3 regions of the Microbacterium invictum genome follow, and region 1 is predicted to be linked to each of the others. Evidence: predicted binding sites of a transcription regulator. Region 1 holds the regulator's gene; each other region holds the start of a gene.
What was found. The regulator HspR, encoded in region 1, represses chaperone genes until heat shock. The targets are predictions, from matches to a motif close to AAGTTGAGTCNNNNNGACTCAACTT.
Positions count from the first base shown of each region.

Region 2: the regulator HspR is predicted to act here: its motif matches at 5,861-5,885, upstream of T9R20_RS04230 (Hsp20/alpha crystallin family protein).
Region 3: the regulator HspR is predicted to act here: its motif matches at 3,185-3,209, upstream of T9R20_RS06830 (ATP-dependent Clp protease ATP-binding subunit).

Region 1 covers NZ_CP139779.1:3,403,085-3,410,724, forward strand. The annotation lists gene T9R20_RS16350 (glycosyltransferase) at 1-1,065, opposite strand, end outside; gene T9R20_RS16355 (hypothetical protein) at 1,220-1,816, shown strand; gene T9R20_RS16360 (hypothetical protein) at 2,266-2,454, shown strand; gene T9R20_RS16365 (cysteine hydrolase family protein) at 2,750-3,307, opposite strand; gene T9R20_RS16370 (potassium channel family protein) at 3,331-4,047, opposite strand; gene T9R20_RS16375 (DUF2252 domain-containing protein) at 4,167-5,549, shown strand; gene T9R20_RS16380 (heat shock protein transcriptional repressor HspR) at 5,546-6,007, opposite strand; gene T9R20_RS16385 (DnaJ C-terminal domain-containing protein) at 6,021-7,016, opposite strand; gene T9R20_RS16390 (nucleotide exchange factor GrpE) at 7,029-7,640, opposite strand.
Region 2 covers NZ_CP139779.1:886,157-893,796, forward strand. The annotation lists gene T9R20_RS04205 (LacI family DNA-binding transcriptional regulator) at 1-718, opposite strand, end outside; gene T9R20_RS04210 (ABC transporter substrate-binding protein) at 911-2,272, shown strand; gene T9R20_RS04215 (sugar ABC transporter permease) at 2,344-3,291, shown strand; gene T9R20_RS04220 (carbohydrate ABC transporter permease) at 3,288-4,217, shown strand; gene T9R20_RS04225 (alpha-N-arabinofuranosidase) at 4,271-5,785, shown strand; gene T9R20_RS04230 (Hsp20/alpha crystallin family protein) at 5,916-6,389, shown strand; gene T9R20_RS04235 (MarR family winged helix-turn-helix transcriptional regulator) at 6,437-6,880, opposite strand; gene T9R20_RS04240 (DUF2207 domain-containing protein) at 6,929-7,640, shown strand, end outside.
Region 3 covers NZ_CP139779.1:1,409,900-1,417,539, forward strand. The annotation lists gene T9R20_RS06810 (hypothetical protein) at 1-389, shown strand, start outside; gene T9R20_RS06815 (EI24 domain-containing protein) at 386-1,123, opposite strand; gene nagA (N-acetylglucosamine-6-phosphate deacetylase) at 1,180-2,334, shown strand; gene T9R20_RS06825 (hypothetical protein) at 2,331-3,149, shown strand; gene T9R20_RS06830 (ATP-dependent Clp protease ATP-binding subunit) at 3,250-5,796, shown strand; gene T9R20_RS06835 (LLM class flavin-dependent oxidoreductase) at 5,826-6,596, shown strand; gene T9R20_RS06840 (ATP-dependent DNA ligase) at 6,630-7,640, shown strand, end outside.

The DNA of each region.
Region 1 (7,640 bases):
CTCGGCGACGTTCCCGGGCTCGAACAGGTAGCCGTTCTCACCGTCGTGCACGAGGTGCGGGAGGGCGACGGCGTTGGCCGCGACGATCGGCAGCCCCGAGGCCATCGCCTCCATGGTGGCGATGGACTGCAGCTCCGCGATCGAGGCGATCGCGAACACGCTCGCGCGCGAGTAGATGGCCCGAAGGTCTTCTTCCGAGGCGTGACCGTGGAAGGTGACGCGGTCGGCGAGCCCCAGCTGCGCCGTGAGGTTCTCGAGGTTCTTGCGCTGATCGCCGCCGCCGACGATGTCGACCGAGACGTCGAGGGCGGGGTCGAGCGTCGCGACCGCGTTCAGCAGAACGTCGATGTGCTTCTCGCTCGTGAGGCGACCGACGAAGAGCACACGGTGACGGTCGCGCGGCGCGAGGTCGGGGGCGTAGTTGGACCGGTCGATGCCGCAGCTGATCGGGATGACGTTGTGGATGTCGATCGTCGACTCGAGGAAGTCGGCGGCCCGGCGGGTCGGCGTCGTGACGGCGCGGGTCATCTCGAACGTGCGCCGCGCGTCGGCCCACGCGAGCTTCAGCACCACCCGGTTCATCGCATCGGGCAGGGTGGTGAAGTCGAGGATGTTCTCGGCCATCACGTGGTTCGTCGCGATGATCGGGATGCCGCGCTTGCGCGCCTCGCGCGACAGACCGCGGCCGATCACGATGTGGGACTGGATGTGCACCACATCGGGCTTGACCTCGTCGAGCACCTTGCGCGCGTAGTGCTTCGACCGCCACGGCCAGACGAAGCGCAGCCAGTCGTGCGGGGGCCAGCGCACCGAGGGCAGGCGGTGCAAGGTCATCGGCTGCCCCTCGATCACCTCGGTGTGGGCGGGGCTCCTGCGGTAGACGCTGTTAGGGGCGATGACGTGCACGTCGTGACCGCGGGTCACGAGGCCCGCGGCGAGGCGCTCGGCGAAGCGGGCGGCGCCGTTGATGTCAGGGGCGAAGGTGTCGCAGCCGATGAGCACCCGGAGCGGTCGCTTCACGGCGTCAGAGCGTGTGGGGTCATCGGGCGTCGCGGGGGTGGTCACGGGAGGTGTGCCTGTTCTCTGCGGCGGAGGATGGCGCCGCGCAGGGGCGCGCGGCGGTCCCACTCTAATCGAGGCGCGGCGTCGAACCGGGGTGCGCGACCGCAGGCGGGGGTGCGTCGAGGGTTTCCGCAGGCCGCGCGCCTACCCTGGGGGCATGCCTCGACTTCAGGCCGACGCCTCTGCCGACCGCTGGGTTCCCGTCACCGGTTCGCTCGGACTGCGCGGGCGTCGCCATCGCAAGGCCGCGATCCGGATGCTGCTGGGTCAAGCGAATCGCGCGATGGGGGCGGAGGAGCGACCCGGCAGCCGCGGGATCGCGTGGATGATGAGCCAGGCGGCGCCGCTGCTCATGCGTCGCGCCGACGGGCGCCTGCTGATCTGGGTGTGGAAGGCCGATCCGGAGCTCGTCGTGCTCATGGCCCAGCTGCAGGAGCTGACCCCGCAGCTGCGCGCCGCGCGGGCGATGATGCCGATCGAGTACGACGACACCGAGTCGTTCCGCAACCCCCATCTGGGCATCGGCGAGCGACTGGTGATGGCGCTCCCGCCCGAGCCGCGCACTCCCCCCTTCGCCACCTATACCTGGGACACCGGCACCCACCTCGTGACGCTCACGGCGGTGTGCTCCGACCGGGAGCGGGTGGGGACGGTCATCCCCTACGTGGATGAGGTGGCTCGCAGCATCCGTGTCATCGATGATCTGACGATCGACGGCTCTCCCGAGGTGCTGCGCATCGAGCCTCGCGGCTGACGCGGCGCCCGTCGCCCGCAGCGCCCGGATTCTCCGGCGCACGCGGCCGCGCGCAGCGCGCGATCCGTCAATGGATGAGGCCCGTCGACGACGCAGACCGCCTTTGTGACGGATCGCGGGCCCTGCCGCCGCGCCCGACCACCCGCGATCGCGGAGCGCGGCGCGGACGCGCTCCAACGCGGCCGAAAGACGGTCGCCTTGGTGCTCCTTGGTGACGCGGATGTCGCGCCACCCGAGAGCACCGAGGGCATCGAGTCGCTCCAGATCGTGGAAATACTGCACCGTGTCGGTGCGGTGGTCTGGCACCAGACATCGACCGGATGCACGGCAGGGAACGCCCCGATCGCCCCGAGGCGAACGGATCCCTCGACGATCTCGTGACCGCGGAACCCCGCCGCCCTCACCCTGCCAAGGGGTGACAGCGAGCTCACGTCGACGGGAGACCGCGGGTGGCCGATCACGTCGGCGCCGACCAGGGCGAGGGCAGCCAGATGACTGAAGTAGTCACCCGGTCGCAGACGGGGCAGCGCCGCGCGCACACGCTCACCGAAGGAGTGCGCTCCACCAACGGGCGCCCGCACGCCGTGGAACGGCGCATCAAGGTCACCCGAACGGAGGCGCGAGATCGTCACACCTGATGCGACAGCGACCGGAACGGCGAACGTGCGGTAAAAGATGGCCGGGGGCAAGGGTCGCGGGGACGGCATGGGGCAAGCGTGGCCACCCGAGGGGAGCGGATGACGCGGCATCGCACGATCGGTGGATGACTCCGGGGCACGGCCCGGTGTGCAGAAGACGTCGACCCGGCGCGCGACCCGTCAGAGGATGTCGCTTCTCACCCGCCGAGACAGCATCTATTGACGGGTCGCGGCCGGGTGACGGGGACGGACGCGGGGGCGCGGCCGGGTGACGGGCACGCGGGGGCGTGAGCGCTCAGGCTGGGGCGCGAAGCGCGGCGATCACCGCCGCGACCGGCTCGACACGGGAATAGGCGCTCGCGAGCGCGGCGAGGAACGCCGCGTGCACGTCGGCTCCGCCCACTGTCGTGCCGCCGAAGGACAGATCGGGAGCGGCGCACGCGTCGGCGGCGACGGTCACCTTCCACCCGAGATCGGATGCCGCCCGGACGCTCGCGTCCACGCACATGCTCGTCATCATCCCGGCGACGACGAGCGGAGCGCCGGCATGAGCGGCGAGCGCTTCGTCGAGGCGGCCCCCGAAGAACGCATTCGGGTGGTGCTTCACGACCACGGGTTCGCCGCCCCCGGGTGCGACCCGCGGGTCGATCTCCGCTCCCGGAGTCCCTTCCTCGAGGAAGCTTCCCGCCCCGGATGCCGCATGGCGCACATGCACGACCGGGAGCCCGGCAGCGCGGAACGCCGCCAGCAGGTCCGCGGCGCGCTCCGCCGCGGCATCCGAACCCACCAGGGGGAACCGGCCCCCGGGGAAATAGTCGCGCTGGATGTCGATGAGGACGAGAACGGGAGTCATCCCGCCAGCGTAGGTGCGACGCGTCACCGCGCGGGCGGGTCTCCGAGCTTCGCGCTCACGGCGGCGAGCTGCTGCGCGAGCTCGCGCATCTGGCCGCGCGTGGCCGGCTCGTTGTCGTCGCCGGCGGTGGCGGCCGCGCGCTCGATCACCCACGACGACACCGTCGCCGTGACGACACCGACCACGGCGATGCCTCCGCACATCAGCAGCACGGCGACGATCCGACCCCACGTGGTGACCGGGTAGAAGTCCCCGTAGCCGACCGTGGTGATGGTGACGAAGGCCCACCACACCGCGTCGCCGAAGTTCTCGATGTTCGCGCCGGGCGCTCCGCGCTCCGCCTCCAGAACAGCGAGTGCGGCGATCCAGATGAGGATCGCCGCCGCCCCGGCCCCGTAGATCGCCACCCGGCTGCGGATCGCCGAGCCCGCCGTGCGCTGCAGCGCCTGAACGACCGTCAGGGCCCGCAGCAGTCGGAGCGGTCGGAGCGCCGGGATCGCCACGACGGCGAGGTCGAACAGGTGCCCGCGGAACCACTTCCACCGCGGCTCGGCGAGGGCGAACCGCACGACGTAGTCGACGGCGAAGACCACCCAGGTGACGCCGATGATGATGCGCGCGACGGCGTAGGCCGGCCCCTGCAGATCGGCGATCACCTGCCACGAGTACACGACGATGAAGATCACGGACGTGATGATGAGCGGCCAGTAGGTCAGCTGGTGCCACCGCTCTTGCGTCACGGCTCGACAGTAACGGCGTCCGCCCCGCTCCCCCGGGAGCGCACGCCGGTGGTGGCGGCGAGCGACCGAACCCCCTACGGTCTGATCAGACGGCGATGGCGCCGAGGGAAGGAGGCGTCATGCCTCGGGATCCGTGGATCGCACCCCCGACGCGTGCCGCTCACACGGCGGAGGGGAGGATCGAACGGGGACGCACGCCCCGCTCCGCCCTCGCGCATCTCGTTCCCGGCGATCGTGATCCGATGGCCGTGCTGGATGCCCAGGACGTCGACCGCGTGCCCGAGCTCGTGCCGCTGCGCACCGCACGGATGGGCGCGAGCGCGTTCGCGTTCTACCGCGGGAGCGCCGCGATCATGGCCGACGACCTGTCGCGCTGCCCGAGCACGAACATCTTCGTCGCCTCGTGCGGCGACGCGCACCTGTCGAACTTCGGTCTCTACGCCTCGCCCCAGCGGACGCTCGTGTTCGACCTGAACGATTTCGACGAGTCGGCCTGGGCCCCCTTCGAATGGGACGTCAAGCGCCTGACCACCAGCGTCGTCATCGCCGGGCGCGCGACCTCGCGCGACGACGCGGTGGTCGAGGATGCTGCGCGGCAGGCCGTCCGGACCTATCAGCGCGCCCTCCGCACCGGCGCGAAGCGTTCCCCCCTGGATCGATACTTCGACCATTTCGACGCCCTCGGCGCCCACCGCTCCGTCGACGCCGAGACAGCGGCCGTCGTCGAGCGGGCCGTGCGTTCGGCGCTGAAGCGCACCGGGGCGCGCGCAGCGCGCAAGCTCACGGGCACGGACGATCACGGCCGCGCGATGATCGTGGACGATCCGCCGGTGATGACCCACCTCCCGCCCGACGCCGAGGCGCGGGCGTGGCGGGTGTTCGACGAGTACCAGTTGTCGACGGGCGTCGACATCCGGCTCCTCCTGCAGAAGTACGCCATGGCCGATGTCGCCGCGCGCGTCGTCGGAGTGGGCAGCGTCGGAACGCGGTGCCTGCTGATCGCGCTCCAGGACGGCGACGGCGACGTACTCCTGCTGCAGGGGAAGGAGGCCGGCGAGAGCGTCCTCATCCAGTTCGGGCGCGCGCCGCAGCCTCCGGCGGTGCAGACCTTCATCGAGCACTACGGCAACGGCGGACGGGTCGTCGCGCTGCAGCGGATCCTGCAGGCGGTGTCCGACCCCTTCCTCGGGCACATCCGTCGCTCGACGACCGGCGCGCTCCGCGACTTCTACGTCCGGCAGTTCCACGACATGAAGGGCGGCTTCGACCCCGAGGTTATGGACGACGGACCGTTCCGCTGGTACGCGATGGCATGCGCGGCCGCCCTCGCCCGAGCCCACGGCCAATCCCCGGCGGTCGGGACGGCCGCGGGGTACGTCGGCGGCGGCGAGCGGTTCGCCGAGGCGATCGTCGCGTGGTCGTACGCCTACGCCGACGTGTCGTATCAGGACTGGCAGACCTTCCGCCGCCACCGCGCGATCGCAGAGGAGGCGCGCACCTAGGCCGACTCGTCCTCCGCCCCAGGAGAGAGCGGATGGCGCGGGCGCCACACGACCAGCTCGGTGGCGCGCCGCACGCGCGTGCCGTGGCGCAGGGTGACGACCGACCCGGTCGATCCCGCGGCGAAGACCCGGGCGCCAGGCCGCGACTGACGCTCGGCCTCGAGCTGCTGCTCGAGATCGCGCACGCGGCGCGTGAGGTCGTGCACCCGCTGTTCGAGGGAGATCAGACGCGCGATCGCGGGAAGGCTCATGCCGTCGGCCGAGAGCCGGGCGACCTCGCGCAGCTGCTCGACGTGACGGAGCGAATAGCGGCGCGAGCCGCCCTGCGTGCGGGCGGGGACGACGAGACCGAGACGGTCGTACTGACGCAGCGTCTGCGGATGCATACCCGACAGCTCCGCCGCCGCGGCGATCGCGAAGATCGGCGCGTCGCCATCGATCTCGACGTGGTCGGTCATCCGTCCTCCCGTGTCAGCCGCGCGCCTTGGCCATGAGGTCCGCGCGCGGATTCTCCTTCGGCTCCACCTCGTGGAAGCGCTCGAGCGCTTCGCGCGCGGCGCCCTCGAGGTGGGACGGCACGACCACCTGCACCTCGGCGAGGAGGTCGCCGGTGCCCTTCTGCGTCGCGACGCCGCGCCCCTTGACGCGCAGCACGCGTCCCGACGGGGTACCCGGCGCGACGCGCAGCTTCACCGGGTCGCCCCCGAGCGTCGGAACCTCGATCGTGGCCCCGAGCGCCGCCTCGGTGAAGGTCACCGGCACCACCACGCGCAGATTCAGTCCCTCGCGGGTGAACACCGGGTGAGACCGCACGGTCACCTGCACGACGATGTCGCCGCTCTCTCCTCCGTCGGGCGAGGGGCGTCCGCGTCCGCGGAGGCGGATGCGCTGCCCGTCCGAGACCCCGGCGGGGATCTTGACCTTGAAGGGCTTGCCGTCCTCACCCTGCAGGGTGATGGTCTCGCCCTTGGTGGCAGTGACGAAGTCGATCGTCGTGCGTGCCGTGACGTCCGCGCCCCTGGTGGGGCCGCCGAAGCCGCGGAACCCGCCGGTCGGCTGACCGAACCGGCCCGAGCCGAAGCTCCCGCCCTGCTGCTGGTTGAACATCGAGAAGATGTCGTCGAAGTCGGCGGACTCGTAACGACCCCCGCCGCCCCGCCCCTGACCGAACGCGCTGAAGACGTCCTCGAATCCGCCGGCGCCCGGGCCGCCCGCGGTGAAGCGGGCGCCCGAGCCCATGGCACGGATCTGGTCGTACTCGGCGCGCTGTTCGGGGTCGGAGAGCACGGCGTACGCCTCGCTGATCTCCTTGAACTTCGCCTCGGCCGTCGCATCCCCCGGCTTGGAGTCCGGGTGGTACTGCCGAGCGAGCTTGCGGTAGGTCTTCTTCAGGTCGATGTCGGAGACCTCTTTGGAGACCCCCAGGACTTTGTAGAAGTCCTTCTCGAACCAGTCCTGGCTCGCCATCGCGTCTCCGGCCTACTCTGCCGGCACCGCGACGACGACCTTGGCCGGCCGCAGCTCGATGGAACCGAGCCGGTAACCAGTCTCGACCACCTCGAGGATGGTCGCCTCGGTCGCGCCGGGGGTCGGCTGCTGGAAGATCGCCTCGTGGTGCTGCGGATCGAAGGCCTCGCCGGCGGCTCCGTACGCCTCCACGCCCATGCGCTCCACGACCGCCCGCACCTTGTCGGCGATGGCGGCGAAGGGCGTGCCCTCGACGAGGTCACCGTGCTTGGCGGCACGGTCGAGGTCGTCGAGCACGGGGATGAGGCCCTTGGCGGCCGCCCCCTTGGCCCGCTCGATCTCGATCTCGCGCTGGTCCTCGGTGCGCCGGCGGTAGTTGGCGTACTCGGCCTGCAGACGCTTGAGGTCGGTGAGCAGCTGCGACTCGAGCGCCTCGACGCGATCGGCGACGGCGTCGGTGTCATCCGCTGCCGCCGCATCGGCGGACTGGGCGGCGCCGAGGATGTCGTCGACCGTCAGGTCGTGCGCATCCTCGCCGCCGGCAGCACCGTCAGCCGACTCGGGCGACGAGGCGTCCTCGGGCTGGTCGCCCGGGAACGTGGGGTCGTCCTTGTCCTTCGCCAT
Region 2 (7,640 bases), 1.0 Mb from region 1:
CCATGCGGTGGGTGGCGGCGGCGCCTCCCGCCCGGTTCCAGTCGGACATCACGGCGGGGCGCACGAGCAGGGGATCGAACGGGATGCCGGCCTGCTCCAGCGCACGGCGGTAGCCTCGCAACCGCAGGTTCGCCGAGTTCGCCTCGTCGTCACGGTGTCGCGGGTCGGCGCCGATGAGCGCGATGCGGCGCCGTCCGATCTCGATGAGGTGCTCGGTCGCAGCCTGCGCGGACGACATGTTGTGCATGGTGACGTGGTCGGTCGGGCCGCCGAAGATCCGCTCGCCCAGGAGGACGAGCGGGCCATCGACGGCGAGGAGTTCGGCGTCCTCCTGACCGAGGCTGACGGGGCTGAAGAGCAGACCGTCGAGGAAGCGAGGACGGCTACGTGAGACCGCGCGCATCTCTGCGTCACGCTGGCCTCCGGTTTGCTCGACCATGACACCGAGCCCTCGCTTCTCCGCGGCGCGGATGACGGCGTCGGCGAGCTCGGCGAAGTAGTTCTCGCGGAGAGAGGGTACGGCGAGTCCGATCACCCCCGTCCGTCCTGAGCGGAGGCCGCGAGCCGACAGATTCGGGCGGTAGTCGAGTTCCGCGATGGCAAGGTTCACGCGCTCGCGGGTGCCGGGTCTGACGTGCGGGTAGTCGTTGATGACGTTCGAGACCGTCTTGATGGACACACCCGCCACTCGCGCGACGTCGTGCAACGTGGGTCCCATCCGCGGCCCCGCCTTCCGTGCTGAAGAAGTTCTTGACACATCTTGACACGTCGCGCGGACGGTGCCATCGTCTTTGCAACGTGAGAAATACAACGTTGTAGAGCTCCAGCATCGAGGCCGTCATGCGGCGTCGTACGCCTGGAGCCGGTCGCGCACCGACGAAGAAGTCCCGCACAACCGAGAGGAACCCCTGTGAAGACCAAGCGAGTCCTCGCTGTCACAGCCACGATCGCGCTCGCCGCCGGCCTTGCCGCCTGTTCGAACGACGGCGGTGACGGCGGCGGCGGTGGAGACGCCGGCGCCAGCAACTGCGAGAACACCATCCCCAAGCCCGACCTTCCCGTCGTGACGCTGTGGGCCTGGTATCCGAACATGGAGGACGTCGCCGACAACTTCAACGAGGCCAATGACGAGGTCCAGGTCTGCTGGACCAACGTCGGCGCCGGCGGACCGGCGTACGAGCGCATCCAGACCGGTGTCTCGGCGGGCAGCGGCCTCGCCGACGTCGTGATGGTCGAGGCCGACCGCATCCCGAGCTTCCAGGTGCAGGGCGCATTCGTCGACCTTCGCGATCTCGGCTACGAGGACGTGCAGGACAACTTCAGCGAGGGCGCCTGGCAGGATGTCTCGGTCGGTGAGGGCATCTACGGTGCCCCGATCGACGGTGGCCCGATGGGCATGATCTACCGCACCGACGTCTTCAGCGAATACGGGGTCACACCCCCCACCACGTGGGAGGAGTTCGAGGCAGCCGCGCGCAGTGTCCGCGACGCCGGCGGACCCTACTTCGCGGACTTCGCGGCGAATCAGCCGGCGTTCGTCACGGCGCTGATGTACCAGACCGGGGCCGAGCCCTTCACCTACACCCCCGAGAACGAGGGTGAGATCTCGATCAACCTCGACGATCAGCGCATCAAGGACATGCTCGACTACTGGGCGAACCTCGTCTCGGAGGACCTCGTCGGCACCCAGGACCAGTTCACTCCCGAGTACATCTCCGGCGTGATCGGTGGCGACTACGCCACCTATCTTTCTGCTGCATGGGCGCCCGGCTACCTGCAGGGCGCGGGCGTCGGCGAGGGTGCCGACGCGGGCGTCTGGGCGACCGCGCCGATGCCGCAGTGGGACCCGGAGAACCCGATCGCCATCAACTGGGGCGGATCGGCGTTCGCGGTGACGAGCCAGGCAAGCGATCCGGAGCTCGCCGCCCAGGTCGCGTTCGGGGTCTACGCCGACCAGGCCTCGCTCGACCAGGGCTGGCAAGAGCAGATCATCTTCCCCTTGAACGTCGATGTGCTCGATTCGCCGGAGTTCCAGGATTACGAGGTGCCGTTCTTCAGCGGCCAGCAGGCCAACCGGGACGTGTACGTTCCGGCGGCGAACGCCTACACCGGCATGGTCTATACGCCGATCGGGCAGTACTACTACTCCGCGCTGACCGAGCAGCTCGCGGCCATCAATGATGGCTCCTCGACTGGCTCCGAGGCGGCCGATGCCCTTCAGGCCGACCTCGTGTCCTACGCCGAGGAGCAGGGATTCACCGTCGTCGATTGAGGTGACGGTGGGGGTCGGACCGCGCTGGCGCGGTCCGACCCCCACCGCAGCCCTCGCACCGGAGGCCAATCATGACCGTCACACTCGCAACACCGGAGCGCGAAAGCGCCACGCACAACAAGAAGGGACGTCGTCGCTCCCACGCTGCGCGTCAGAACCTGATCGGATGGCTCTTCATCGGGCCGTTCGCCCTCGTCTTCCTCGCCTTGCTCGTCCTTCCGATCGGGTTCGCGTTCTATCTGAGCCTGTTCCAGTCCTCGCTGATCGGCGGGGAACGCTTCGTGTTCTTCGACAACTACATCAAGGCGTTCACCGACCCCTCGTTCCTCAGCGGATCGTGGTTCGTCATCAGCTTCTCACTTGTGCTCATCCCGCTGCAGATGGCGGTATCGCTCGCCGTGGCGCTGATGCTCGACATCATGACGACGCGGTTCGCCCGCTTCTCGCGACTGATGATCTTCATGCCGTACGCGATTCCCACCGTCATCGGCGCGCTGATGTGGGGTTTCCTCTACAGCAGCAACTTCGGCCCTCTCGCCGAGATCTTCGGAATGTTCGGCGCCTCGGCCCCGAACTTCCTCAGCAGCAACCTGATCTTCTACGGCCTGCTCAACATCGTCACCTGGCAGTGGGCCGGCTATTACATGATCATCCTCTACGCCGCCCTCCAGGGGATCGACCCGACGCTGTACGAGGCCGCCCGTATCGACGGTGCGTCGCAGTGGCAGATGGTCCTGCGCATCAAGATCCCCCTGATCGCGCCGGCGCTTCTGCTGATCCTTGTCTTCGCCCTCATCGGCACACTGCAGTTCTTCAACGAGCCGAAGATCCTGCAACAACTGGCCGCCGGAGCCATCCCCAACGACTTCACGCCGAACATGTACGCGTACCAGCAGGCGTTCGCGCTGGCGAACGACAACTACGGCTCCGCGATCTCGTTCGCGCTGGGCGCGGTGGTCTTCATCTGCGTGTACATCTTCTTGTTCGCTACCCGCAAGCGAGGGAGCTTCATCTCATGAGCGTCACTCCGGTGGAGCGCCCGAAGACGCGGCGCGCTTCGGGCAAGCTCGTCGAACGGCGATCGGACCCTCGACGTGTCGGCGGTCGCATCCCGCTCAACATCGTCCTCGCCCTCCTGATGATCTACTTCCTCATCCCGTTCTGGTGGCTCATCGTCAACAGCTCGAAGGACGCCGCGAGCCTGTTCGGCGGCGGAAGTGCCCTGTGGTTCAGCGGCGACATCGACTACGTCCAGAACTTCACCGACCTCTTCACCTACGGCGGCGGCATCTACGCGCGGTGGCTGGGCAACTCCGCGCTGTATGCCATCGCCGGCGGACTCGGCGCCACGGCGCTCGCCGTGCTCGCCGGATACGGCTTCGCGAAGTACAGCTTCGCGGGTCGCCGATTCGGCTTCGCCGTCATCTTGGGTGCCGTCATGGTGCCGACGACCGCCCTCGTCATCCCCACCTTCGTGCTGTTCGCCGAGGCGGGGCTCACCAACACCATCTGGGCGGTGATCCTGCCGACCCTGCTGAACCCGTTCGGCGTATATCTGATGTGCGTGTACGCGCGGGACGCGGTTCCCGATGAGCTCCTGGACGCTGCGCGCGTGGACGGAGCGGGCGAGTTCCGGACGTTCCTGACCGTCGCCCTCCCGCTCCTGCGCCCCGCCATGGTGACGGTGCTGCTGCTGTCGGTGGTCGCGTCGTGGAACAATTACTTCCTCCCGCTGGTGATGCTCTCGGACAACCGCCTGTTCCCGGTCACCGTCGGGATCGGCCTGTGGCAGTCGACCGCTTCGTCGTACGGCGCAGCGGGCGGGCAGACCCTCTGGAGCATCATCATCCTCGGCTCGCTCGTGTCCGTCATCCCACTGATCATCGCGTTCCTCACCCTGCAGCGGTACTGGCGGGGCGGGCTCGCGATCGGAAGCCTGAAGTAGTCCGTCGTCCCACCGCCCCATCCCGCTGAACCCGCCTTTCCCGAAAGAGGAGCATGATCCGCGCACATCTCACCATCGACCCGCACTTCACGGTCGGTGCCATCAATCGTCGGCTGTTCGGCTCGTTCGTCGAGCACCTCGGCCGGTGCGTCTACGACGGGATCTACGAGCCGGGTCATCCCTCCGCCGACGAGGAGGGTTTCCGCACCGACGTCATCGAGCTGGTGCGAGAGCTGGGGGTGTCGGCCATCCGCTACCCCGGCGGGAACTTCGTCTCGGGGTACCGGTGGGAGGACGGTGTGGGTCCGCGCGCGGACCGGCCACGGCGACTTGACCTGGCGTGGCACTCGACCGAGACGAACGAGATCGGCCTCGATGAGTTCGCCTCGTGGACGGCGAAGGTCGACGGCGAGCTGATGTACGCGGTGAACCTCGGGACGAGGGGTGTGCTCGAGGCCCTGGACGTGCTCGAGTACGCCAACCTCCGCTCGGGCACCCGCCTGTCCGATCAGCGCGTCGCCAACGGTCATCCCGAACCCCACGACGTCCGCATGTGGTGCCTCGGCAACGAGATGGACGGCCCGTGGCAGCTCGGCTATAGCACGGCGGAGAACTATGCGCAGCTGGCCGCGACGACAGCGCGCGCGATGCGTCAGTTCGACCCCGACCTCGAACTCGTCGTGTGCGGCAGCTCGGGCGCCGGCATGCCCACCTTCGGCGAGTGGGAGCGCATCGTTCTGGAGCAGACCTACGAGAACGTCGACTACATCTCCTGTCACGCCTACTACGAGCCCGAGGGCGACGATCTCGCCAGCTTCCTCGCCTCGGGCGTCGACATGGACCGCTTCATCGAGGCGGTCGTGGCGACCGCCGACCACGTGAAGGCGCTCAAGCGCAGCGACAAGACGATCGACATCTCCTTCGACGAGTGGAACGTCTGGTACCAGTCCCGCTACAACGACGTCGACAAGATCACGGATGTCGCGGACTGGCCGGTCGCGCCGCGGCTGCTGGAGGACCGCTACTCAGTGCTCGACGCGGTCGTCTTCGGCAGCCTCATGATCTCGCTCCTCCGGCACGCCGACCGGGTGACCTCGGCGAGCCTCGCGCAGCTGGTGAACGTCATCGCGCCGATCATGACCGAGCCCGGCGGGCCCGCATGGCGGCAGACCACCTTTTACCCCTTCTCTCTCACCGCGCAACTCGCACGCGGGGTCGCTCTCGAGCTCAAGCTCGACAGCCCGACCCACGAGACCGCGAAGTTCGGCGCGGTACCGGTCGTCGATGCGGTCGCCACGCACGATCCCGACAGCGATGCCATCACGGTCTTCGCCGTCAACCGCAGCCTCACCGATGCCGTGACGCTCGACATCGATGCGGTGGCACTGGGTCGGGGCATCTCGTCAGCTCGGGCGACGTCGATCTTCGACGAGGACATCCACGCTGCGAACACTCTCGAGCACCCCGATCGGGTGACGCCGAAGAGCAACGCGTCGGTCGAGGTCGCAGACGGATCGATCAGCGTGACGCTGCCGCCCTGTTCGTGGACGGTGCTCACCGCGGAGTGACGCGCGACGGTGCGTTCGCTCAGAGCGAACAGCCGCGGTATTAGCACTCTCTATACCAGAGTGCTAATCTGGACGTACTTGAGCCAAGCTGACTCAAGTTCCGAATTTCGTCCAGTGAAGGAGACCGAACATGGCAACGTACGACCCGTTCCGTGACCTCGACCGTCTGGCGACGAGCTTCTTCGACGTGCGCCGCGGCCCGCGCCGTATGCCGATGGACCTCTACCGCGACGGCGACCACTACGTCCTCACCGCCGACCTCCCGGGAATCGATCCGGGCTCGGTCGATGTCGACGTCGACGGTCAGCTGCTGACCATCCGCGCCGAGCGCACGCTCAGTGCCGGTGAAGGCGTGAAGTGGATCACCCGCGAGCGCGAGGCGGCGAGCTTCGTGCGGCAGCTGAACCTCGGTCAGGGGATCGACACCGACCGCATCTCGGCGAGCTACAGCAACGGGGTGCTGAGCGTCACCATCCCCGTCAGCGAGAAGGCCAAGCCCCGCAAGATCGAGGTCGCGACCGAGGAAGGCGCCCAGGTCCTCCAGGCGCACGAGACGGCCTCCGCGTCGCAGGCCGCCGACCACCCGCAGCCGGTCGAGCAGTAGACGCACCGCCCCGCGGAAGAACTCGCTCGCGGCACCCCCGTCGGGTCTCACCCGGCGGGGGTGCCGGCCGTCCGGAGCTTGGTGGTGAGCTCTCGCAGCTGCGTGAGCTCGTCCTCGGTCAGTGCCGACATCCGGGCCGCGATGTGCGCGGCGTGCACGCGCGCCACCTCGCGGAACGCGCGCGCCCCCGCCTCGGTCGCCCGGACGAGGGAACCGCGCCCGTCATCGGGGTCGGGGCACTTCGTGACGTAGCCCCGCGCGACCATCCGATCCACCAGCCGCGACACAGAGGGCTGACTGACGAGCATAAAGCGCGTGATGTCGCGCAGCCGCGCCGTCATGCCGGGCGCGCGGGTCACCGTCAGCAGCACGTCGTACTCGCCCTGCTGCAGGGGCGCGTCGGTGAAGTCGCGGCCGAGATCGGCGAACAGCTCGTGCTGCGCACGAAAAAGGCTTTCCCACGCCTCGACGGCCAGGCGACGATCGTTCACGGGCCCAGGGTATCCGGTGCCGGCGACGCCGACATCTAGGCTGAGCGCATGCCGCGAACGCGTCGGGCCACCGTCCTCGTGCTGACCGCCCTCCTCGGGATGGTCGGTCTCGCCGGTCTTGTGGTCCCGGCCCCACCCGCCTCGGCGTCGGGCGATGTCGACGACTTCGTCTTCGAGAGCATGGATGCCGAGTTCACCCTCGGACGCGAGGACGACGACACCAGCACGCTCCGCGTCGTCGAGACCTTCGTCGCCGTCTTCCCCGAGAACCAGAACCGGGGCCTTCGTCGCGAGATCCCCGCCGAGTACAACGGCCAGCCGACCTTCCCCGAGCTGGTGTCGGTCACCGACGACGCGGGGAATGCGCGGCCCGCCGAGGTCGAGACCGACGGCGATGTCATGGTGGTCACCTCGCGCGCCGACGACTTCCTCTCCGGCCGACAGATCTTCGTCTTCACCTACACTCTCCGCAACGTCACCGATTCGTTCGCCGACACCAGCGACGAGTTCTACTGGGACGTCAACGGCAACGGCTGGCAGCAGCCCTTCGGCGAGGTGACGGCCACCCTGGTGGTTCCCCCCGAGCTCGCCGACGCGCTGACCGGCGCCGAAGCCTGCTACGTCGGACAGTTCGGCGACGTGGGCACGTGTCCCATCGATGCCGCCGACGCGCCCGCGGGCGCCGTCATCACGGCGGGATCACAGGATCTCGCCCCGGGGGAGACGCTCACGATGGCGGTGGGATTCGAGACCGGCACCT
Region 3 (7,640 bases), 1.5 Mb from region 1:
TTCGCACCTTCGCCCGCTGGTCGCTGTCCGGTGCGATGGTGTTCGCCGGCCTCACCCACCTCTTCTGGGGCCGCAAGGAGTTCCAGGCGCAGGTGCCGGACTGGACCACGCGCGGCACCGGATTCGACAAAGACGACGTCGTGATCGTCTCGGGGGTGCTGGAGGTCATGCTCGGAGCATCGCTCGTCGTCCTCCCCGGGTCCCGCCGCACGCTCGGGAACTGTCTCGCGGCGTTCTTCGTCGGGATCTTCCCGGGGAACGTCGAGCAGTACCTGAAGAAGCGCGACGGCTTCGGCCTCGACACCGATCGCAAACGATTCCTGCGGCTGTTCTTCCAGCCCGTCCTCGTCGCCGTGGCGCTGTGGTCCACGCGGGACGGACGCCGCTAGCCGCTCGCATCTTCCCCGACGAGCGTGCGCGCGAGCATCGTCGCGCCCGCCGTCGCCGCCGGCATGACGGCCACCGCGCCCAGCGGGATCAGGAAGCAGAGCTGGGTCGCGATCCCGAACCCCCAGACGCGCGGGCGGGCGCGGCGGAGGAGCGCACGCCGTTCCTTCCGCGAGATTCCGCGCGCCGTCAACGCACGCGAGGTCAGCTCGTCCGCGAGGATCCAGCCGGTCAGCACCGTGCCGGTGACCGCCCCGAGGACCGTGCCGACGACGGGGATGAATCCCAGGAGCGCCGCGCAGATCGCGATCAGGATGCCGCGAACGAGAAGGGACAGCGCGTCACCGGCGGATCGCCAGAAGCCGTAGTCTTCTCCGGGGATCTCGCCGCCCGCGCTCTTCTCGACCGAACGCCAGATGCGGTCGTAGAACGGCTCGCCGACGATGAGCGTGACGGCGGTGAAGGTCACGATCGCGATGATGCCCGCACCACCGAGGAGGGCGGCGCTCACGGCGATGCGGAGGACCCCGGTCCAGAACTCCGGCCACCCCGATGCGAAGGGCGTGAGCCACTCGGCGACCTCGGGAACCCAGGCGCCCAGAAGCACGAGGGCCGCGAGGAACACCATCGCGACGACGACGGCGGGCACGAGACCGAGCGCCATCGCCCCGGGACGACGGCCCCACCACCCGAACCCCCGGAGGAGGAGCCCCACCCCGCGCCACAGTTCCGACATCCCGTTCCTTCCGGCCCTGTGAAGGATAGCGAGGCCCGGCCGGATATCGTGGCGGAGTGAACGCGACCGGCTCCACAGTCCTGCATTCGGCGCGACTGGTTTCGGGTGGTGAGGTCACCGAGGACGCCTGGCTGCTGCTCGACGGCGAGGTCGTCTCCGCCCGCGGAACCGGCGACGACTGGCCGCGCCACACGGCCGGAGAAGTGATCGACGTGGGAGGGCGCGTCCTCGCGCCGGGGTTCATCGACCTGCACTGTCACGGCGGCGGGGGAGCGGCCGTCGACGATGGTGCGGCGGCGATCGAGCGCGTCCTTGACGCCCACACCGCTCACGGCACGACGCGTTCTGCGCTCTCGCTGGTCAGCGCCCCCGTCGACGTGCTCTCCTCGCGCCTCGCGGCGATCGCGGAGGCGAAGGCGCGCGACCCCCGCGTGCTCGGCGCGCACCTGGAGGGCCCCTTCCTCCACCCCGACTTCCGGGGGGCGCATGATCCGGAGGCGCTCTGCGATCCCGACCCCGAGACGGTGCGGCGCCTGCGGGATGCCGCCGCCGGCGCGCTCGTGCAGATCACCATCGCCCCCGACCGGCGTCACGCCCTGGAGGCGATCGAGACGTTCGCGCGCGCGGGCGTCGTCGTGGCCGTCGGCCACACCGGTGCCGACCGTGACCTCGCCGACGCGGCGTTCGACCGGGGCGCGACCCTTCTCACCCACGCGTTCAACGCCATGCGCGGCATCCATCATCGGGCGCCCGGGCCGGTGCTCGCCGCGGTGAACACGCCGGGAGTCTTCCTCGAGGCGATCCTCGACGGCAGCCACCTGAACCCCGCAGTCGTCCGCATGCTCTTCACCCTCGCCCCGGGGCGGGTCGCGCTCGTCACCGACGCGATGGCGGCCGCGGGCGCCGCCGACGGCGACTACGCCCTCGGCGATCTGGAGGTCACGGTCTCGGGAGGGGTGGCGACGTTGACGGGCACCGAGACGATCGCCGGTTCCACCCTCACCCAGGATGCCGCGCTCCGCCGCGCCGTCGACGAGGTCGGACTCGACCTTCCCACCGCCGTCACCGCGTTGACCGAGGCCCCGGCGACCGTCCTCGGGCTCGAGGATCGGCTCGGGCGCCTCGCACCGGGCTACGCGGCCGACGTCGTGATGCTCGGACCGGGCCTCGAGGTCGACGCGGTGTGGGCGGCGGGGCGGCGGTTCCGGTGAGTCAGACCGCCGCGGCGACGTCTCTCGCGCGCACCTACCGGTACGTCCGCCTGGCGATCCTCGGCGCGGTCCTCGCCCTCCTCGTCTCCGTCGCGGGGGTGGCGATCGCCGACGGCGTCGCGCCGGAGTCGCTGAGCGCCGGCTTCTACACGCCCGCCCGGACGGTGTTCACCGGATCGCTCTTCGCCGTCTCGCTCGCGCTCCTCGCGCTCTCGGGGCGGAGCGTCCCGCAGGCTCTGCTCGACGTCGCCGCCGTCCTCGCACCGCTCATCGCGATCATCCCGACCCCGGTGGGCGGCGAGGTGCCCGCCGCAGTGCACGGCGACGTCGTCAACGGGCTCGCCACGTTCCTCCTGGTCGGGATCGTCGGGCTCATCGTCGCCCTGCTCGTCGCGCGTGCGCAGGGGAGCCTTACCCGCGGTGTCGCGGCCACCGCCGCCGTCGCCGGCGTGGTCGTCGTCGGCTTCCCGGTGTGGGGGGTCGTTGATCAGGAGAGCCTCCTCCGCGTCGGACATCTCACGGCGACCCTGGCATTCTTCGCCTTGATCGCGGCGGTGGCCGGATGGACCGCCTGGGCGCCGTCGTCCGCGCGACCCTCCGCGCGCGGCGTTTACGGAGGCATCGCGATCGGGATCCTCGCCGCCATCCTCTTCCTCTTCGCCGTCGTCGTCCTGCCGCTCGCCGCCCCGGATCCGCCGGCCTCCGGCATCCCCTTCGTCCTCATCGGCGAGATCGTGCTCCTGCTTCTGTTCGCGGCGTTCTGGGTCGTCGAGACGGCCCGCACCTGGAAGGATCCGGACCCCACGATTCGGTGACAGGCCCCGGGAATAGCTGGCGACCCGTCACGTTGAAGTTGATACGTGTCTGCTCAAGTTCCATGGAGCAGACTTCGCATCACCATTCACGGAGAGTGACATGCCCGAAGACTTCCCCCAGACCGGTGACGGTCAGAGCGCGTTCGACGAGTTCCTCGCTCGCTACCTCGCGGGTGAGCGGGCTCGGGCCGAGCGTTCGATCGACCTGAGCCGCTTCCTGAGCGCCCGCACGCAGGAGATGCTGCAGCGTTCCGGCCGCTACGCGCTCGAGCGCGGTCAGCGTGAGCTCGACGCCTTGCACGTCCTGCGCGTCCTCGTCCAGCACGCCCCGGCGAAGGACGCCGTGGCCCGCATCGGCGCCGACCCCGCGGCGATCGCCCGGGCTGCCGAGGAGCGGCTTCCCGCCGCGTCGACGGCCGCCGACGTCGACGGCGCCGTGGTCACCCCGTCGGTGCAGCGCGCCCTGTTCCACGCGTTCCAGGTCGCCCGCTCCTCCGGCTCGACCTACGTCGACCCCGAGCACCTCTTCTTCGCCCTCGTGCTGGCACAGGACACCCCGGCCGGGCAGATCCTCGCGCAGGCGGGGGTGACCGCCGAGGCCCTCACCCAGAGCGTGCGCGAGACGGTCACGCCCGGCGCAACGAGCACGGACGAGAGTTCGGATGCCGCGGCATCCGATTCCCCGATGCTCGACCGATTCGGCACCGACCTGACCGCGCGTGCCCGTGAGGGGCTGCTCGACCCGGTGATCGGCCGTGAAGACGAGATCGAGCAGACGATCGAGATCCTCAGCCGCCGGACCAAGAACAACCCCGTTCTGGTGGGCGAGGCGGGCGTGGGCAAGACCGCCGTCGTCGAGGGCCTGGCGCAGGCGATCGTGTCGGGCGGCGTTCCCGAGCAGCTTCGCGACAAGCGCGTCATCACCCTCGATCTGCCGGCGATGCTCGCCGGCACCCGCTACCGGGGCGACTTCGAAGAGCGCCTGACGAACACGATGGACGAGATCGCCGCGCGCTCGCACGAGCTGATCGTCTTCATCGACGAGGTGCACACCGTCGTCGGCGCCGGAGGCGGCGGTGAGGGCGCCATGGACGCGGGGAACATCCTCAAGCCCCGCCTCGCCCGTGGCGAGCTGCACCTCGTGGGCGCCACGACGCTGAAGGAGTACCGGACGATCGAGAAGGACCCCGCGCTGGAGCGGCGTTTCCAGCCGGTGAAGGTGGGCGAGCCGTCGCTCGTCGACGCCGTCGAGATCCTCCGCGGCCTCCGCAGCGCCTACGAGGAGCACCACGGGGTCTCGTACACCGACGACGCGCTGCGCGCCGCCGTCGAGCTCAGCGACCGCTACCTCACCGACCGGGTGCTGCCCGACAAGGCGATCGACCTCATCGACCAGGCCGGGGCGCGCCTGCGGCTGCGGCTGGGCGCGAAGATCGACACGCGCGAGCTCATGGCCCGGCTCGCGACGCTCGAGGCGGACAAGAACGCCGCGGTCGCCGCGGAGCGCTACGAAGAGGCCTCGCAGATCCGCGACGAGATCACCGCCGTGCAGGAGCGCCTGCGCGAGGCGACCGACGCGGGGGCGAAGGCCGGGGCGGCCGTGGTGGACGAACCCGAGATCGCCGCGGTGATCAGCCGCGCGACGGGGATTCCCGCACAGCGCCTGACCGAGACCGAGCGCGAGCGCCTGGCGCAGCTGGAGGACGAGCTGCACGCCCGGGTGATCGGACAGGATGACGCGGTGGCCGCCGTCGCCAAGGCGGTTCGCCGCAACCGCACCGGCATGGGCGACAGCCGTCGCCCGGTGGGGTCGTTCCTCTTCCTCGGCCCGACCGGGGTGGGAAAGACCGAGCTGGCGAAGGCACTTGCCCACTCCCTGTTCGATGACGACGGAGCCGTCATCCGCTTCGACATGAGCGAGTTCGGAGAGCGGCACACCGTGTCGCGCCTGGTCGGCGCTCCTCCGGGATACGTCGGCTACGACGAGGCCGGGCAGCTCACCGAACGCGTGCGGCGCAACCCGTACTCGATCGTGCTGTTCGACGAGATCGAGAAGGCCCACCCCGACGTGTTCAACCTGCTGCTGCAGGTGCTCGACGACGGCCGGCTCACGGACGGCCAGGGACGAACGGTCGATTTCCGCAACACCGTGGTCGTGATGACCTCGAACATCGGAAGCGAGTTCCTCGCGTCGCGCTCAGGTGCCATCGGCTTCATCGCCGACGGCGGCGGGGCCACCGGGTTCGGCTCGGACAAGGATCTCCGCGACCGCGTGATGGGGCGTCTCCGCGACGCGATGCGGCCGGAGTTCCTCAACCGCATCGACGAGATCGTGCTCTTCCGCAAGCTCGAGAAGGAGCAGCTGGAGCAGATCGTCGGTCTCATGCTCGGGGCCACCCGGGTGCGGCTGGCAACGCGCGAGGTGTCGCTCGAGGTCGACGACACCGCGATCGCCTGGCTCGCCGACAACGGGTACGAGCCCGAGTACGGGGCGCGTCCCCTGCGCCGGCTCATCCAGCGCGAGGTCGACGACCGCATCGCCGATCTGTTCGTCTCGGGAGCACTCGTCGACGGCGGCTCGGTGCGGCTCGACGCGCTCGCGGGCGAGCTGCGCGTGAGGGCCGCACAGGTGGTCGCTGCGGCCTGACGCCCGATCCGATGGGGCATGCTGAGGTCATGGCATGCTCCATCGGAATCGCCGCCGCGGCCGGGCCTGAGTTCGCCCGGACGATCGCGCCGGCCATCGAAGACGCCGGGTTCAGCGCCCTCTGGGTGAACGACACTCCGGGCCACGATGCGCTCGAAGTCCTCGCCGCTGTCGCCGAGGTCACCGGGCGGCTGGGGCTGGCGACAGGCGTCATTCCCGTGGATCGCCGGCCGGGTGAAGAGATCGCCCGTCGCGTCGTCGATCTGGGTCTCCCGGACGACCGCCTGACGCTGGGGATCGGGTCCGGCGGCCTCCGGCACGGCGCCCTCGACGCGGTGCGTACGGCGGTCGACCACCTGCGGGACGGCACGCCCGCGCGCCTGGTCGTGGGCGCTCTCGGACCCCGGATGCGACACCTGGGAGCAACGACGGCGGACGGCGTGCTGCTCAGCTGGCTGAGCCCCGAGATCGCCGCGGCGCAGGCGGACCAGGCGCACCGGGCAGGCACCGCTGCCCATGCGGCCCTCTACGTCCGCGCCGCCCTCGACGCCGATGCGATGCCACGACTCGAGGCCGAGCGCGACGCGTACGCCGGGTATCCCGCCTACGCGGCGAACTACGCCCGGCTCGGACTCTCGCCCGCCGACACCGTGATCACGCCCGAGACCGCCGCGGATCGGCTCCCCGCCTACCTCGGCGGAGTCGACGAGGTGGTGCTGCGGATGATGCTCGCCGACCCGTCGGACGGAGCGGCCGCTCTCCGGTTCATCGACCGGGCCGCCGAGATCGCCGTTCCCTGACGGGTGTCGCACCTCCGTGGCAGAATCGCGCGCATGCTCCTGAGAGAGGTCGTCGGTGCCGCCGACGCGGTGTCGCGGACGGCGTCGAGGAAGGCGAAGGTCGCCGTGCTGTCCGAGACGCTCCGCGCCATGGCGCCGGAGGAGGTCCCGATCACCGTCGGTCTGCTGCTGGCCAAGCCCCGGCAGGGGCGGCTGGGCGTCGGATGGCGCTCGCTCGCCGCCGAGCGGGATCATGCGCGGGATGCCACGCTCACCGTCCTCGAGGTCGACGCGGCGTTCGAACGCCTCGCCGTCGCCGCCGGAACCGGCTCCGCAGGGCGGCGACAGGGTGAGCTCGACCGCCTCGCTCAGCAGGCGACGGCGGCGGAGTGGGACTTCCTCAGCCGCGTCATCCTCGGCGAGCTGCGCACCGGGGCCCTCGAGGGGGTGCTCCTCGACGCCGTCGCCGCGGCGGCGGATCGCCCCGTCGCGTCGGTGCGCCGCGCGGCGATGCTCTCCGGAGATCTCGGCGAGGCCGCCTCGGTGGCCCTGTTCGGCGAGCCCGCGGCGCTCGACGACGTCGGCCTCGTCGTCGGTCGCGCCGTGCTCCCGATGCTCGCCGCGACGGCGTCCTCGGCGGGTGAGGCGGTGGCGGCGGGTGAGTCGTCCGTGGAGTACAAGCTGGACGGCGCGCGCATCCAGGTGCACCGCGACGGCGACGAGGTGCGGGTGTTCACCCGCACCCTCGCCGACGTCACCCACCGGCTGCCTGAGATCGTCGACACGGTCCGCGCGCTGCCGGTGCGCGCGGCGATCTTCGACGGCGAGACGCTCGCGCTGGACGACGATGGCGCCCCACGGGCCTTTCAGGAGACGATGTCGCGCTTCGGGTCCGAGAGCGCCACGGCCGTCGCCCTCCGTCCCTGGTTCTTCGACCTGCTGCACCTGGACGGCCGGGATCTGCTGGACGAGCCGCTGCACGTGCGACAGGCGGAGCTCGAGCGCGTGGCAGGGGAGTGGCGTATCCCGGCCGTCCGCACGGGTGATCCGGATGTCGCGGAGCAG